Regions from separate parts of the Neptunomonas concharum genome, predicted to be linked through region 1. Evidence: predicted binding sites of a transcription regulator. Region 1 holds the regulator's gene; the other holds the start of a gene.
The links. Region 1 encodes sigma-54, which starts transcription at its own class of promoters, with help from an activator protein. Its sites were predicted from a motif close to TGGCACNNNNNTTGCTNT; they were not measured.
Positions count from the first base shown of each region.

Region 1 (8,043 bases):
TGACCTTCGTCGAACCTTGGATCAAGAACTCAACCTAAAAAATACAAGTATTGATCAAGTGATGACTCAACATTGTACGACCGTTTCAGGGGAACTATTAGCGGCTGAAGCGTTACAAATAATGCAATCAAAAAAGATCAATGCGCTAATCGTCTGCGACCAAGAGAACCGCCCTGTTGGGGCACTAAATATGCACGACATGCTGAAGGCAGGGGTCATTTAATGAAACGAATAGAGACGCCAGCACTTAAAGAGAAAGCCGCTAAGATTAAATTAGCAGTCTTCGATGTAGATGGCATTATGACAGATGGTAGCCTTCACTTTTTACCCGATGGTCGTGAAGTCAAGATGTTCAATACGTTAGACGGCCTAGGTCTGAAAATGTTACACCAAGCCGGCATCGAAACCGCTATCATTACAGGCAGGCGCTCACCACAAGTCGAAATTCGCGCACAAGCGCTGAATATCTCCTACTTACGTCAAGGGAGAGATGATAAGTTAGCCGCACTTGAGGAGCTATGGACGATGACCGGCCACAGCGCGCAAGACACCGCTTATATTGGCGACGACTTACCTGACCTCTCTGCTATTAAAGCGGTAGCTTTTGGGTGCACTGTGCCAAATGCACACCCCTTTGTAAGGGAACACGCTGATTGGTGCACGGAAAGAACCGGTGGATATGGCGCCGCAAGGGAATTCTGCGAAGCTATCCTTGAGGCGAAAGCCTTACTCGAAAAAGCCTACCAAGACTTTTTATAATGTTGCCTCTGAACCGTAACCAAACCCAGCTATTTCTCGCAATTGCGTTACTGGTGCCTGTGTTCATGTATTGGATTCTACAAACAGACGCAGACCAAGGCTCATCCGACATGCCACCAATAACCAGTGGTGTGGACTATTTTATGAAGGACGTCAACGTTAGAGAGTTTAGCGCCACAGGACACCTAGTACGCACGCTCAACGCTAGTGAATTAAACCACTTCCCTGAGAAGCAAGGCTCCGCTCTGACTACGCCCAAAATAGCGTTACATCGGCCAGGTGCTAGCCGCATTAACTTTCAAAGCAATAAAGGCTTTAGTTCAGACACAACTCAATCATTGCAGCTTGATGAAGCGGTAGTCGTCACGCATAATTCCACCAATGAAGCGCCGACTGAGCTAACCACGTCATCATTAACCCTGCTTCACCTTGAAGGCATAGCAAAAACAGATGCGCCTATCGAGATCCGTCAAAAAGGACACACTACTACAGCGACGGGTATGATTATCAACTACAACACAGGTGTATCTGAGCTTTTATCAGATGTGAAAGGTACTTTTTATGCAGACCAATAAACGCTCATATCATACTCTACTGAGCATTCTAGGAGCTTACTTCTTAGGATTAACCTCCTTCGCTTACGCACTCCCTTCAGATAAGCATCAGCCGATTCACATCAGTGCTGACGCAGCACAGATCAATGAAAAAACAGGCACCACAACCTACACCGGCAATGTACTCATGAAACAAGGTTCAATGGAGATCAAAGCGGCCCGTATTGATCTCTATCGTGAAAAAGACAGCGTTAGCCGCATTATTGCAAACGGTTCCCCCGCTAATTTCCGACAGCAAGCAGCTGAAGATAAGCCTATTACGGATGCCTTTGGCGAAAAGCTTGATTATTTAATCGCCAAACAGACCATTACGATCACAGGCAATGCAAAAGTCCAACAAGAAAGCGACCAGTTTACCGGTAGTAAAATTGTTTATCAGATGGACAAAGCCATCGTAAATGCCTATAGCGGCGAAGGTAAAACCGGGCAGCGCGTCCAGATGGTTATTCAACCTAAGGCTAAGCCCTAATTATGAGTAAATTGCTTCAAGCTCTGCACTTGGCCAAAGCCTATAAGAAACGCCAGGTTGTTCGCGATGTCTCCTTAGAAGTAAATAGCGGGGAAATTGTAGGGTTGCTGGGTCCAAATGGAGCTGGAAAAACAACCTGTTTTTATATGATTGTAGGCTTAATTCAAGCCAATGATGGAGCCATCCGCATTGGCGATGATGACGTAACCCGTGATCCTATGCACCTTCGTGCAAGGAAAGGGATTGGCTACCTGCCACAAGAAGCGTCTATTTTTCGAAAGCTAAGCGTCAAGGATAACCTGATGGGTATTCTAGAGATGCGAAAAGAGCTGACGCCCTCCCAAAGGGAAACGAAACTCGAAACCTTACTTGAAGAATTCCATATCTCTCATTTGCGAGAAAGCCTAGGTATGAGCTTATCCGGCGGTGAGCGCCGAAGAGTGGAAATCGCACGAGCTCTAGCTTCTGAACCCTCCTTCATTTTGTTAGATGAACCCTTTGCGGGCGTAGATCCAATCTCAGTAAATGATATCAAACAGACTATAAAGCACCTACAATCTAAAGGCATAGGCATATTAATCACAGACCATAATGTTAGAGAAACACTCGATATTTGTGAAAAAGCCTATATTGTAAGTGAAGGGGTAATTTTAGCCCAAGGCACTCCCGCAGAGATACTCGCCAACGATCAGGTGAAAGCGGCCTATTTGGGTGATACCTTCAAACTTTGAGTAGATTGATACCGCTTAGGAGTATTGTTGTAATTTTATGAAGCAGTCATTACAACTTAAAATGGGTCAGCACCTAACAATGCCCCCTCAATTGCAGCAGGCTATTCGCTTACTGCAATTATCGACGCTTGATCTCCAGCAAGAGATCCAAGAAGCGCTCGACAGCAACCCTATGCTTGAGACATCAGAAGAAGCGGATGAGCTTCATGAACAAAGCCAGCCAGAACAGGCGGATAACGCCACTCAATCAGCTGAGCCCGAAACAACCTCTTCGAAAGAGCATACTGATAGCGCTTATGAGGAACCTAGCAACAGCCAAAACGATTCACTTGATGAGTATCAAGAGACAGAAGACTCTTTTGACGATCAGTGGAATGATCGCATCCCAGAAGAGCTTGCTACGGACTCATCATGGGATGATACCTTTCAAGCATCTACCAATTCTGGCAGCACAACCCATAGGGATGAAGACTTGCCCTTTGAGTCCAATGATAGTGCAGAAGAAACCCTTCAGGACCACTTGCTCTGGCAGCTTAATCTTACGCCAATGAGCCCTACGGATCAGATGATCGCCGAGGCGATTATTGACGGTATCGATACCGAAGGCTATCTACGTATTTCATTAGATGAGCTGCTTGAGCATTTCGTCCAAGAAGAATCTGAACTTTTTCAGGATGCTGAATTGGATGAGCTTGAGGCTGTACTGCACCGCATTCAGCAATTTGATCCGCCAGGTGTTGCAGCACGCGATTTAGGTGAGTGCCTGAGCATACAGCTACAGCAATTACCTCCTGACACGCCCCTTTTGAAGCAATCAGTGATGCTTTGTCGCCAATATATACACCTGCTAGGTAGCCGAGACTATAAGCAGTTGATGCGTAAACTGAGGCTAAAAGAGCCGCAACTTCAAGCCATCATTACGCTGATTCAATCGTTAAATCCGCATCCAGGATCTTTTATATCGAACAGTAAAGCCGAGTATGTCATTCCAGATGTATATGTAGAGAAAATTCGTGGTGTATGGACTGTACGACTTAACTCGGAAGCCTCACCTAACTTACAGATAAACACCCGTTATGCAGACCTCATCAGGCGAGCAGACAACAGTGCAGACAATACCTACCTCAAGAGTCATCTGCAGGAAGCTCGCTGGTTTATCAAAAGTTTACAAAGCCGTAATGAAACTTTGTTGAAGGTTTCAAGCCAAATCATTGAAAGACAGTCTGACTTTCTAGACTTCGGCCCAGAAGCGATGAAACCCATGGTTTTACATGACATCGCGGAGGCGGTAGAGATGCATGAATCTACGATATCTCGTGTAACCACTCAAAAATATATGCATACACCTAGAGGGATTTTTGAGCTTAAGTACTTCTTCTCCAGCCACGTTAGCACAAGTGACGGAGGGGCTGCGTCATCCACAGCCATACGCGCAGTCATCAAAAAACTGATAGCCGCTGAAAATCCAACTAAACCTTTAAGTGATAATAAAATAGCCCAACTATTAGATGAAGAAGGTATACAGGTCGCACGGCGAACCATCGCCAAATACCGGGAAGCAATGGGAATTGCGCCTTCAAATGAGAGAAAGCGTCTGATTTAATGAACACACTACGACATACCTGTCGTGTCAAAAGGAGACTTAATATGCAAATCAATATCACTGGCCACCATGTAGAACTGACAGAAGCTTTATCTGAATACGTACACACTAAATTTGAAAAGCTGGAACGCCACTTTGATAACATCACAAACGTTCAAGTGACACTAAGTGTAGATAAATTACGTCAAAAAGCTGAAGCCGATATGCATATTGCAGGTGGGGAAGTATTTGCCACCAGTGAACACGAAGATATGTATGCTGCTATCGACGGTCTCACTGACAAACTCGATCGCCAGATCATCAAGCACAAAGAAAAACTGAAAAGTCACAAATAACCATTAGATTTATAGCACACATGTCCATTATATCTTTGCTATCACCCGAACGAACGCTTCAACATATTGAAGGCGGCAGTAAAAAGCGCATTCTGGAGTTTGTAAGTAACATCATTGCAGAATCAAACGGCAGTATTGTCGCAGAAGATTTATTTAGTGGATTGATAAGCAGAGAAAGGCTGGGCAGCACCGGCATTGGCGAAGGTGTGGCGATCCCACATTGCCGCCTTGCCGGTATTACCGAAGCGATCGGTGCGCTGATCCATTTATCTGAACCCATTGATTTTGATGCGATAGACAATCGCCCCGTAGACCTACTCTTCTTTTTGCTTGTTCCTGAAGAAGCCTGTGAAGAACATCTAAATATTTTAGGGAAACTCGCTGAGTCCTTTAGTCAAGAAGCGATTAGAGAACAACTAAGAAAAGCTGACTCCAATACTCATCTGTTGCAAGTGGCTTCAGAAGTTTTTAACTAAACAGCAGAGTAACAATGAAACTCATCATTATCAGTGGCCGCTCAGGTTCAGGTAAAAGTACAGCCCTTCAGGCACTGGAAGATGTCGGATATTATTGTATCGACAACTTACCTGCCATGCTGATGCCCGATTTAGTCACTCACATGCTAAATGATGATGCGCAGCTCAATAAAATTGCGGTCTGCATTGATGCACGCAACCTGTCCAGCAATCTGGAAAAGGTGCCGCAGATGTGGACATATTTTCGCCAATATCCAGAAATTTCCGTAGAGCTTGTCTACCTAGACGCCTCATACGAAACACTGCTGCAACGTTATAGTTCCACGCGGCGCAGACACCCCATGGCAGAAAGAGTCAGTAATCTTCCTGATGCGATAGAATATGAAAGGAAGTTACTAGAACCTATTACGGACCTTGCTAATATCAGGATAGATACTACCCGTTTATCTATCTATGAACTGAGAGACGCCATTAAGCTACGCGTTGCGGACCGTGCGGAGCAATCACTCTCTCTGCAATTTGAGTCGTTTGGTTTTAAACATGGCGTCCCATTGGATGCAGACATTGTATTTGATATGCGGGTTCTGCCAAACCCTTACTGGGTGACTGAATTAAGACAGTACACAGGGCTAGACCAACCTGTCCAAACATTTCTCAGTGCTGCACCTGAAGTCACCGAGATGATCCATGACATCCAACACTACATTGAAAAGTGGTTACCTCACTTTATCAAGAATAACCGTAGTTATATGACGGTCGGTATAGGATGCACAGGTGGTCATCACCGCTCTGTTTATGTTTCAGAGCAACTAGCTAGTTATTTCAAAGAACATATGGATAATGTCAATGTACGTCATAGAGAGTTACATTGAGCTAAGACCAAGAAGCGGATATAGCAATGCTTGAAAAGAAGATAACGATTATTAATAAACTGGGGTTGCATGCCAGAGCAGCAGCCAAGTTAATTGGCACAACCAGCCGCTTTTCAGCTGACATCCGTCTCGAAAAAGATGGCCGCGAAGTCGATGGTAAGAGTATTATGTCAGTTATGATGCTTGCCGCTAGCAAAGGGACAGAACTTACCATCAAAACTGATGGTGAAGACCAAACAGAAGCGATGCAGGCCATAGAGACGATCATTAATAACCGCTTCGACGAAGACGAATAATTTTTAACGCCCTACCACTGAAGCTATTAACGCATTCCGCTATACTAATCCGCAATTTTTAGCAACATTGACCCCTCTTTGGGCATCAGCAAGGGATATCATGACAACCCGTGAAGAAACCACAGCACTAGACAAGCTTAACCGTGCTTTAGAAAGCGGCGCGCTTCAGCAGGTACGCTTCACGTTGAACACTTCGCTTCGTCCGGTGGAAGTGGCACACCTGCTAGAGAAATCTCCACCCAAAGAACGTCAAATTCTCTGGAATCTCATTAAAGAAGAGAATGAAGGTAAAGTACTCCAGTATTTGCCTGATGATATCCAGGCAGACATTCTCAGCACCATGGATACAGACCGTGTTTTAGCGGTTACTGAGAGCCTTGATACAGATGATGTCGCAGACATATTACAGCAGCTCCCAGAACGGGTAACCAAAGAGCTGCTACAAATCATGGACCAGCAAAACCGGGAACGCTTAGAAGAGATTCTGGGCTATCCGGAAGATACCGCTGGTGGCTTGATGAACACCGATACGGTGACGATCCGCCCAGACATCACCGTAGAAACCGTATTACGTTATATACGCAGGCATAATGAAATCCCTGAGATGACTGACAGCTTATTCGTTGTGAGTCGAAAGAAAGAGTCCTATATCGGCATCCTGCCACTCACAAAGCTATTGGTTTCAGACCCTAATATTACGGTTAGGGAGATAATGAATACCGATATTGACCCAATTCCTGCCGACATGCCGGATGACGAAGTTGCTAAACTGTTTGAAAAGCATGACTTAGTTTCAGCACCGGTGGTCAATACTGAAGGGCGACTTCTCGGCCGTATCACCATTGATGACGTGGTTGACGTTATTCGTGAAGACGCTGACCACTCATTAATGAGCATGGCGGGCTTGGATGAAGATGAGGATACTTTTGCCCCTTTAATGAAGACCACACGCCGTCGTGCTGTTTGGTTGGGTATCAATCTGATTACAGCCCTGACCGCCTCGGCTGTGATTGGTATTTTTCAAGACACCATAGATAAAGTGGTCGCTTTAGCGGTACTGATGCCCATTGTCGCGTCCATGGGTGGGATCGCAGGTAGCCAGACTCTGACATTGGTCATTCGCGGCCAGGCACTAGGTCATGTAGAGCGCTCCAATGCTGGCTGGTTACTGAATCGAGAGTTGTTGGTAGGCGGCTTAAATGGCTTATTATGGGCACTGGTGGTGGCAGGTGTGTCCATTTTTTGGTTCGAAGACACGACCATCGGATTAGTCATTGGTTTAGCCATTATCATCAACCTGATTGCCGGTGCGCTGTCCGGGACACTACTACCATTGATTTTAAAGAATTGGGGTATAGACCCCGCATTAGCTGGCAGCGTCCTGCTAACAACGATTACAGATGTGGTAGGTTTTTTTGCCTTCCTGGGTCTGGCAACCTACTTCTACGGATAACAGCATGAATGAAGATAATTTCGACAACCTTGAATATGACGATGAAAACTGGGTCAGCCGCTCGCAGAAGAAACGAGACGTCGAGGCATTGCAAGATATTGGCGTAAGACTGGTCGAGCTAAAACCCGATCAACTTGAAAAAATAGACATTAGCGATACCCTTCGTGATGCGGTCATCGAGGCAAAGCGTCTGACTTCACGCAGCGCTATCCGCCGACATATGCAATATATCGGTAAACTCATGCGCAATGAAGATGGCGAAGAGATACAAGCGGCCATTGACCGCTTTGATGTCACAACCCAGGCGCATAATCAGGTTTTTCATAAGTTGGAAAAGTGGCGGGACCGGCTCATTAATAATGAGAAAGGGATGTTGGATGTTATTTTAACGGAATACCCACAGACTGATATGCAACACCTAAGACAGTTAGTACG
Region 1 is NZ_CP043869.1:2,624,459-2,632,501, forward strand. It holds gene F0U83_RS12395 (KpsF/GutQ family sugar-phosphate isomerase) at 1-223, shown strand, start outside; gene F0U83_RS12400 (KdsC family phosphatase) at 223-759, shown strand; gene lptC (LPS export ABC transporter periplasmic protein LptC) at 759-1,334, shown strand; gene lptA (lipopolysaccharide transport periplasmic protein LptA) at 1,321-1,842, shown strand; gene lptB (LPS export ABC transporter ATP-binding protein) at 1,845-2,573, shown strand; gene F0U83_RS12420 (RNA polymerase factor sigma-54) at 2,611-4,176, shown strand; gene hpf (ribosome hibernation promoting factor) at 4,221-4,511, shown strand; gene ptsN (PTS IIA-like nitrogen regulatory protein PtsN) at 4,532-4,987, shown strand; gene rapZ (RNase adapter RapZ) at 5,002-5,859, shown strand; gene F0U83_RS12440 (HPr family phosphocarrier protein) at 5,886-6,155, shown strand; gene mgtE (magnesium transporter) at 6,256-7,608, shown strand; gene yjgA (ribosome biogenesis factor YjgA) at 7,613-8,043, shown strand, end outside.

Region 2 (8,043 bases), 1.6 Mb from region 1:
TCAACACAGGTGTTGTTATCGGTATGGCAATCGTATTCTTCTACGCTGTATTGGGTGGTATGAAGGGTATTACCTACACTCAGGTAGCTCAGTACTGTGTATTGATTCTGGCGTTTACTGTTCCTGCATTCTTCCTGTCTGCTCAGGTAACAGGCCACATTCTACCTCAGATTGGTTTAGGTGCGACGCTGGAGTCTGGTCAGTCCGTCTTGGCAACATTGGATAAACTATCTATGGATCTAGGCTTTGCGCAATATACGGCAGGCAAAAAGTCCACTATCGATATTTTCTTCCTGACGGTTGCACTGATGTGTGGTACAGCAGGTCTTCCGCACGTAATTGTACGCTTCTTTACCGTACCTCGTGTTAAAGACGCGCGTACTTCTGCTGGCTGGGCGTTGATTTTCATCGCATTGCTTTACACTGCGGTTCCTGGTGTTGCAGGCTTCGGTCGTGTAAACCTGATTCAGACTATCAATGGCCCTGATAACGCAGGTACTGCTTACAGCGAAATTCCATCTTGGTTTAAAAACTGGGAAAATGCAGGTCTTCTGGCGTGGAATGACCGAAACGGCGATGGAAAAATCCAGTACGCTGCCGGTGCTGCATTTGATGGTAAAGGTGGTAAGCCTCAGTTTGATGGGGCTGATACTCGTGGCGAAATGGGACAGCGTTTGGCAGTTAATGCTAAAGCGGGTGCTGAATTCGATTCAGCTAAACAGCCTTTTGCTAATGAAGTTTACGTAGACCGTGACATCATGGTATTGGCTAACCCAGATATTGCTCAATTGCCTAACTGGGTAATCGCTTTGGTGGCTGCAGGTGCAGTTGCAGCGGCACTATCAACAGCTGCTGGCCTATTGTTGGTAATCTCTACTGCAATCTCGCATGACTTGATGAAGAAAACTATCAATCCAAATATCACAGACAAACAAGAGCTTATGTATGCTCGTTTGGCTGCGGTTGTGGCGATCTGTATTGCAGGTTACTTCGGTATCAACCCTCCAGGCTTCGTGGCTCAGGTAGTAGCGTTGGCGTTTGGTATCGCGTGTGCGTCGGTATTCCCAACTATTATGCTGGGTATCTTCTACAAGCGCATGAACACGCAGGGCGCTATTGCAGGTATGCTGGTAGGTCTGATCTCTACTGTTGGCTATATGTGGTACTTCGTATTCGGTGGCGGTAACTCTGCTGATTACTTCATGGGTATCTCGCCAGGTGGTTTCGGTACTGTTGGTATGATTCTGCACTTTGTTGTGGCAATTGTTGTTGCTTCAATGACACCGCCTCCATCTGAAGAGATGCAGCGTATCGTTGAAGATCTACGTATTCCACGTGGTGCTGGTGACGCTCACGCTCACTAATATTTGAGTTAGTTCTCAAAATACCGAGGGCGCATCAGCGAGAGTTGATGTGCCCTTTTTTATGAAATAGAGGAAATTTCTATGCCTTCATCTTTCAATATGGATAACTTGCCATTTAGCCTGCTGAGTGATAGCGAGCAAGCATTGCTTCGTCAAAATCTTGATATTGGCTATTTTCAGAAAGGTGAGGTCGTAATGGCGGCCGGATCTGTTCCTGAAGGTGTGTATGTTGTCTTGAAAGGACGAGTTTCGGAGAGTGAAGCACCTGACGGTGAAGATGATGGTCAGGAGCATATATTTGTTCACTATGAGAATGAGGATTACTTTGGTGCTTGGTCGGCAATTAAAGGCAGGGCTATTCATAACTTTACCGCAGAAGAGGAAACGATTTGCCATATCATTCCTACTAAGACGGTGTTGGATCTAGTTTCTACTAACTCCTTGTTTGCTGATTATTTTCAACAAAATTTAACGGCAAAGACTGAGATTCTTGAGCAGCACGGTGAATCTCAGGACATGGCTGAGTTTATGTTAGCCAGAGTGAGTGAGGGTGTAATCAGGGAGCCTCTGATTGTTCTAGAAGAAACCTCAATCAAAGAAGCCACTGTTCTGATGCGCGAGAAAAAAGTGGACTGTGTGCTGGTTCGAAAAGGGACTCGATACGGAATGGTAACGGGTACGGACCTGTTAAATGCAGTGGTGATGAATGAATTACCGATATCGACATCGGTGGCTGATATAGCCACGTATCGCTTAATAAGTATCAACCCAGACGAGTATCTGTTCAACGCTCTAATTACCATGACACAGCAGCACATCGAACGAGTGGTTGTAATGGAGGGCGCAGAGCTGGTCGGTATAGTTGATTTAACTGATGTATTGAGCTTTTTCTCAAGTCACTCGCATGTCATTGGTTTGCGTATTGAGCGTGCAAAAACAGTCGAAGATTTGCATGTGGCTGCTCAAGGGTTGAATGATTTAATTCGCTCATTGGTATCTCATGGGGTTAAGACACGCTTTGCGATGGATCTGTTAGCTGCGATGAATGGCCGTGTGATGGCTAAGCTGTTTGATTTAATGGTTCCTGTGGATATGCAGCCTCACGTTTGCCTGATTGTTATGGGCTCGGAGGGGCGTGGTGAGCAGGTCATGAAAACGGATCAGGATAATGCAATTATTTATCGTGACGGGCTTGTTTGGCCTCAAATGCAAGACGTGATGAACCGCTTTAGTGAAGAGTTAATGAAATTTGGGTACCCGCCTTGTCCGGGTAATATCATGGTTTCAAACCCAGAATGGGTGAACTCACTGGGTGATTGGACTCAGAAGATGGGAGACTGGTCTTCGAGTTGGAAAGAGTCTGATCAAATGAATTTGGCGATCGCTGTTGATGCAAAACCCGTTGCTGGTAATCCTGCTTTATTTAAAGCGGCGAGGAACTGGTTTTTTAAGTATTTGAAAAACAATGATGTTTTCTTCTCTCATTTTGCCAAGGTGGCGCTGGAGTTTGATACACCTCTGACTTTTTTTGGAAACTTAAAGGAAAAAGGGCAATTGGATGTCAAAAAAGGCGGTATCTTCCCTATTGTTCACGGTGTTAGAACAATGGCATTAGAGCAGCGTATTTTAGCGACAAATACCTTTAAGCGTTTAGAGGCCCTGGCAGAAGCCGGCATTATGAAAGAAAAGCATGCGAAGGATTTATCGGAAGCCTTAGGTTTGTTTATTCAGTTGCGGCTGCGCCAGCAAATCAAAAGGGCGGAAGAGCAAGAAGCGGGTGTTGACCTAACGCCTAATACCCTTGATCTCCAGTCTATGAATAAAATGGAACGTGATCTGTTGAGGGATGCATTTCATATAGTGAAAGGGTTTAAAAAGCATTTAGAGTTGCGTTATCACTTAGGGAGTCGTTAAATTTTATGATTATCCCCAGAACAATAAGAAGAATGAAAGAAAAAATGGAGCATAGGACAGGTCCCTATGCTCATCTCTTTGAACCATATGAGGGTGATGAGGTTGTTTCCTTAGATTGTGAGACAACCGGGCTGGATGTGAAAACGGCTGATATCGTTTCTATTGGTGCAGTTAAAGTTAAAGGGAGAAAGGTACTCACTAGCGACCGTCTTGATATTAAGTTGAGGCCGCCTAAAAGTCTCACGGGGGATTCTATTAAAATCCATAAAATAAGAGCAGCTGATCTTATTGATGGTATTGAGCTGGATGATGCTCTTGAGCAGGTATTGGCGTTTGTAGGGAATAGGCCAATCCTTGGTTATTACGTGAACTATGATATCAGGATGCTGGATAAGTTTATTCGCCCCAAGTTTGGCTTTGGGTTGCCTTGTAAGGCGATTGAGCTATCTCATGTCTATCACGATATAATTAAGTGGCGCTCGGTTGGCGGTAACGTTGACCTTCGGTTTGATACTATATCTAAAAAGCTAGATATCCCGATGCTTGAGCGACATACAGCTCTGGGGGATGCCATTACAGTTGCCTTAATGTATGTTCGCTTGAAATACGGCGACCCTCCAGATGTAGCTTAATATAAATGTTTAAATTTAGAAAAGCGAGCTTGGCTCGCTTTTTGCATTTATGAGTATACTAAAACGTATTTTCTTTAGAAACGTCACATTTATGGCGCCAGTAGGGTTGATGCGGCTTGTTAAAGTGCTTTTATTGAATATAATGTCAATAAATTGTCGTAGAGGTGGGTTGTGATTGAGAGGGCTGATATCAATAGTGTCTTGATGCAGATGCGTGCTATGAAAGCAGATGCACAACAAGGTGTTCAGGCTGTCAAAATTCCGACGCAGCTGGATTCTGTAAAAGGAATAGATAATGAAGGCTTTGGGTCTTTATTGAAAAATGCGGTTGATAAAGTCAATAGTACCCAGATGGAGTCTAGTCGAATGGCGACTGCTTATGAGCAGGGCGATCCTCGAATAGAGCTAAGCCAAGTAATGATTCAGATGCAGAAGGCATCCGTTTCTTTTCAGGCGATGACACAAGTGCGCAACCGTCTAGTGACGGCTTATGAAGATGTTATGAAAATGCCAATTTGATGGCTTTATATAAGATATAAACACGTATGGATAATAATGCAGCAGCGCTACAATCTGGTGGGCTAATGTCAGGCTTTAATAAGCTGACTATTCTCCGCCAATTGGGTCTGATGGTGGGCTTGGCTGCAAGTATTGCCATTGGTTTTGCTGTGGTGCTGTGGTCGCGTGCCCCAGATTATCGTGTTTTGTTTTCCAATCTTGAGTTTGTCGATGCTAATCAGGTTATCGAGCAGCTAAAGCTATACAGCATCCCTTATAAGTTTGAGGGTGACGGTAGGGCAATCCTTGTACCGGATGAATATGTGCATCAGGCGCGTCTTAAGCTTGCTGCAGAAGGCTTCTCTGTTGATAAGACGGTAGGCTTTGAGCTATTGGATAAAGATCAGAGTTTAGGTGTAAGCCAGTTTATGGAAAATGCTCGCTATCGTCGAGGGCTTGAAGGGGAGCTTTCTCGAACGATAGCGAGCATGGTGGCAGTCAGGAATGCTAGGGTTCACTTAGCCATTCCTAAAGATACGGTATTTGTGCGGGATCAACGAAAAACCAGTGCTTCCGTCTTCTTAGAGTTATTTGCAGGTCGGAAATTAGAGCGGGAGCATGTGGCTGCGATTGCGAATTTAGTAGCTTCTTCAATTCCGTCTTTAGATGTTAAAGATGTGACGGTAGTTGATCAGCGTGGGCAATTGTTGAGTGCGCGGGATGAAGACGAAGATGTAGTCTTAGCGTCGAAGCAGTTCGAATATGCGAGAAAAGTGGAAGAAACGCTGCTAAATCGGGTTAACAGCATACTCCTGCCGGTAGTAGGGACGGGGCGTTTTCGGGCAGAAGTTTCTGCTGAAGTTGATTTTACAGCAGTAGAGCAAACAGATGAACTTTATAATCCTGATCTCCCCTCTCTCAGGAGCGAGCAAACGGTTGATGAAAGTCGTGTTGGTGTAGGTAGTGCGCAAGGTATTCCAGGCGCACTCTCTAATCAACCCCCAGGCCCGGCTACGGTGCCTGAAGTAGCAAATGGCTCAAACGCAGCGGCAACTAACGGTGTTGTACCAGGTAGTAGCCGCAAACAGGCGACCAGAAATTTTGAGTTAGATCGCTCTATTTCCTATACAAAACACCAGAGTGGGCGTGTCGAGCGGTTAAGTGTAGCTGTTGTGGTGGATGATTTGATTTCTATCAACAGTGAAACAGGAGAAGCGGTTAAAACGCCTTGGTCAGAAAGTGAGTTGGAGCGTCTCAGGATCTTGGTGCAGGACGCTGTTGGTTACGTTGCTGTAAGGGGAGATAGTGTTAATGTCATTAACTCTCCTTTTGTTCCGGAGCAGGAATTTGTCGAAGAAGAAATGCCTATTTGGGAGCAGCCTTGGTTGCAAGACCTGATTAAGCAAGTAGGTGCTGTGCTATTAGTCTTGCTCTTAGGGTTTGGGTTGCTGCGAATTCTAAAGGGGCTGGCGGCACCTGCGCTTCCTGCAGTGGCAGCTGGCGGCGCAGGAGATGTTTCGGCCGAGCTTGATGGTCTAGATGGTACTGACGTTTCAGATGATCGGGTAACCTTTGGTGGTCGAGAGGATTCCTTGTTACCGACACCTAATGAAAGCTTTGAATACCAACTAAATGCCGTACGAAGCATGATTGCAGAAGATCCAGCACGTGTTGCGCAGGCGGTAAAACAGTGGATTAACACCGATGAGCGATGATCAAGAGCTGAGGGACATAGAGAAGGCAGCTATCTTGCTCATAAGCTTAGGAGAGGATGACGCGGCCGAGGTGCTCAAGCATCTGGGCCCTAAGCAAGTACAGCTGATTGGTGAAGCCATGACTCAGTTGGACAACGTTCCTCAATCCCGTGTTGAAGGTGTTGTCTCTGACTTTATGCATTTAGTCAGCGATCAAACGGGTATTGGAATCAATAATGATCGTTATATCAGGGCAATGCTTAATCAGGCGTTAGGGGAAGAAAAGGCTAAAACCTTACTTGATCGTATTCTTATGAGTACGAATACCTCTGGGCTTGATACGATGCGCTGGATGGAGCCTAGACAGATCGCCGAAACGATTCGCTTCGAACACCCTCAAATACAGGCAGTGGTTGTTTCATATTTAGACCCTGATCAAGCTGCCAGTGTATTGGCCTTTTTTGATGACAAAGTGCGTTTGGATATTATCATGCGTGTAGCTGCTTTAGATCGTATTCAGCCGCAAGCACTACAAGAGTTGAATGATATGCTAGAAGGCCAGTTCAGCGGCTCACGCAGCGGGCAATCTCGGACGTTGGGCGGTGTGAAGCAGGCATCAGATATTATGAACTTTATCGATAGCACGATTGAGGCCGAGTTGATGGAAGGTATTCGAGAAGTCGACGAAGGGCTGGCCGTACAAATTCAGGATCTTATGTTTGTCTTTGATAACCTCATTGATGTGGATGATCGAGGCGTACAGGTGATTTTGCGAGAAATATCAACTGATGTACTGATTTTGGCATTGAAGGGTGCGGAGACCGCGCTTCAGGAGAAAATTTTTAGGAATATGTCAAAACGTGCGGCTGAGTTGCTTCGTGATGATTTGGAAGCGAAGGGGCCAGTGCGTGTCAGTGAAGTGGAAGAAGCCCAGAAAGAGATTCTTGCTGTTGCTCGTCGCCTTGCAGATGATGGTGAAATTATGCTCGGTGGCAGCGGCGATGACATGATTTAGGTGTACCTATGAAACCCTTTGAAAAGGTACCTGTTAGGATTAAAGCTGCCGATATTACAAGCGCCACGCAAAGCTGGTTGTTGCCAGAAGTTGGAAGCAGTCATGTGATTGGTATTCACGCTAAAAAAGGCGAGCCTGAACCAGATGTTATCGTACAGGAAGAGGAAATTGTTGCTGAAAAAGTTACCTTGGCTGAGCTAGAGTCCATTCGTGAAAGCGCATTTGAAGAAGGATTTGAAAGCGGTAAGCAGGAAGGTTACGAGTTTGGTCAAAAAGAGGGAGAGGCGCGCGGATATCAAGCGGGTTTAGAGCGAGGAGAGCAGGAAGTCAAAGTGCTCACAGAAAAACTGTCCTCTATGTTAGCCTCTTTGGAATCACCCTTGTGGAAAAGGAATGAAGCATGTGCTGAGTGGGTTTCTACTTTGGCAATCAATATCGCAGAATCTGTGCTGCGCACAGAAGCCGTTTACCAAAAAGAAGTGATTCTTGAATCGGTAAAAGCCTCGCTCTCTCAATTGCCTGATCCAGAGGCTGAAATTCGCGTGCGTATACATCCCGATGATCAGTTGGCTGTTGCTTCTCTATCTGAGCTACCTGATAGTCGAATTCGGTTTGTGATAGACCCCTCGGTTACGTTGGGGGGGTGTTTTGTTGAGTCTCAAAATACGCGTATAGATGATTCCATTGAGCGCCGTTTTTCTGATGTGGTGGCGAAAGTGAATCAGCGCCTTGCTGAGCATCTTAGAGTTTCTAACTCTACATCCAGTGATACCCATGAAGGATGAGGATCTAAAGCGTGCAATGGAGGCACTGCAAGCCCCTCTTAGTTCGCCTCAACCTATGTTGCAAGGGCGTATTACCCGTTTGATTGGCCTTACTATTGAAGCAGTTGGTCTGAATGTGGCTATTGGCGATAACTGTCTTAT
Region 2 is NZ_CP043869.1:681,846-689,888, forward strand. It holds gene F0U83_RS03230 (sodium:solute symporter family protein) at 1-1,364, shown strand, start outside; gene F0U83_RS03235 (DUF294 nucleotidyltransferase-like domain-containing protein) at 1,446-3,278, shown strand; gene F0U83_RS03240 (3'-5' exonuclease) at 3,284-3,910, shown strand; gene fliE (flagellar hook-basal body complex protein FliE) at 4,082-4,429, shown strand; gene fliF (flagellar basal-body MS-ring/collar protein FliF) at 4,456-6,123, shown strand; gene fliG (flagellar motor switch protein FliG) at 6,113-7,117, shown strand; gene F0U83_RS03260 (flagellar assembly protein FliH) at 7,126-7,902, shown strand; gene fliI (flagellar protein export ATPase FliI) at 7,919-8,043, shown strand, end outside.
Region 2: the regulator sigma-54 is predicted to act here: its motif matches at 3,941-3,958, upstream of fliE (flagellar hook-basal body complex protein FliE).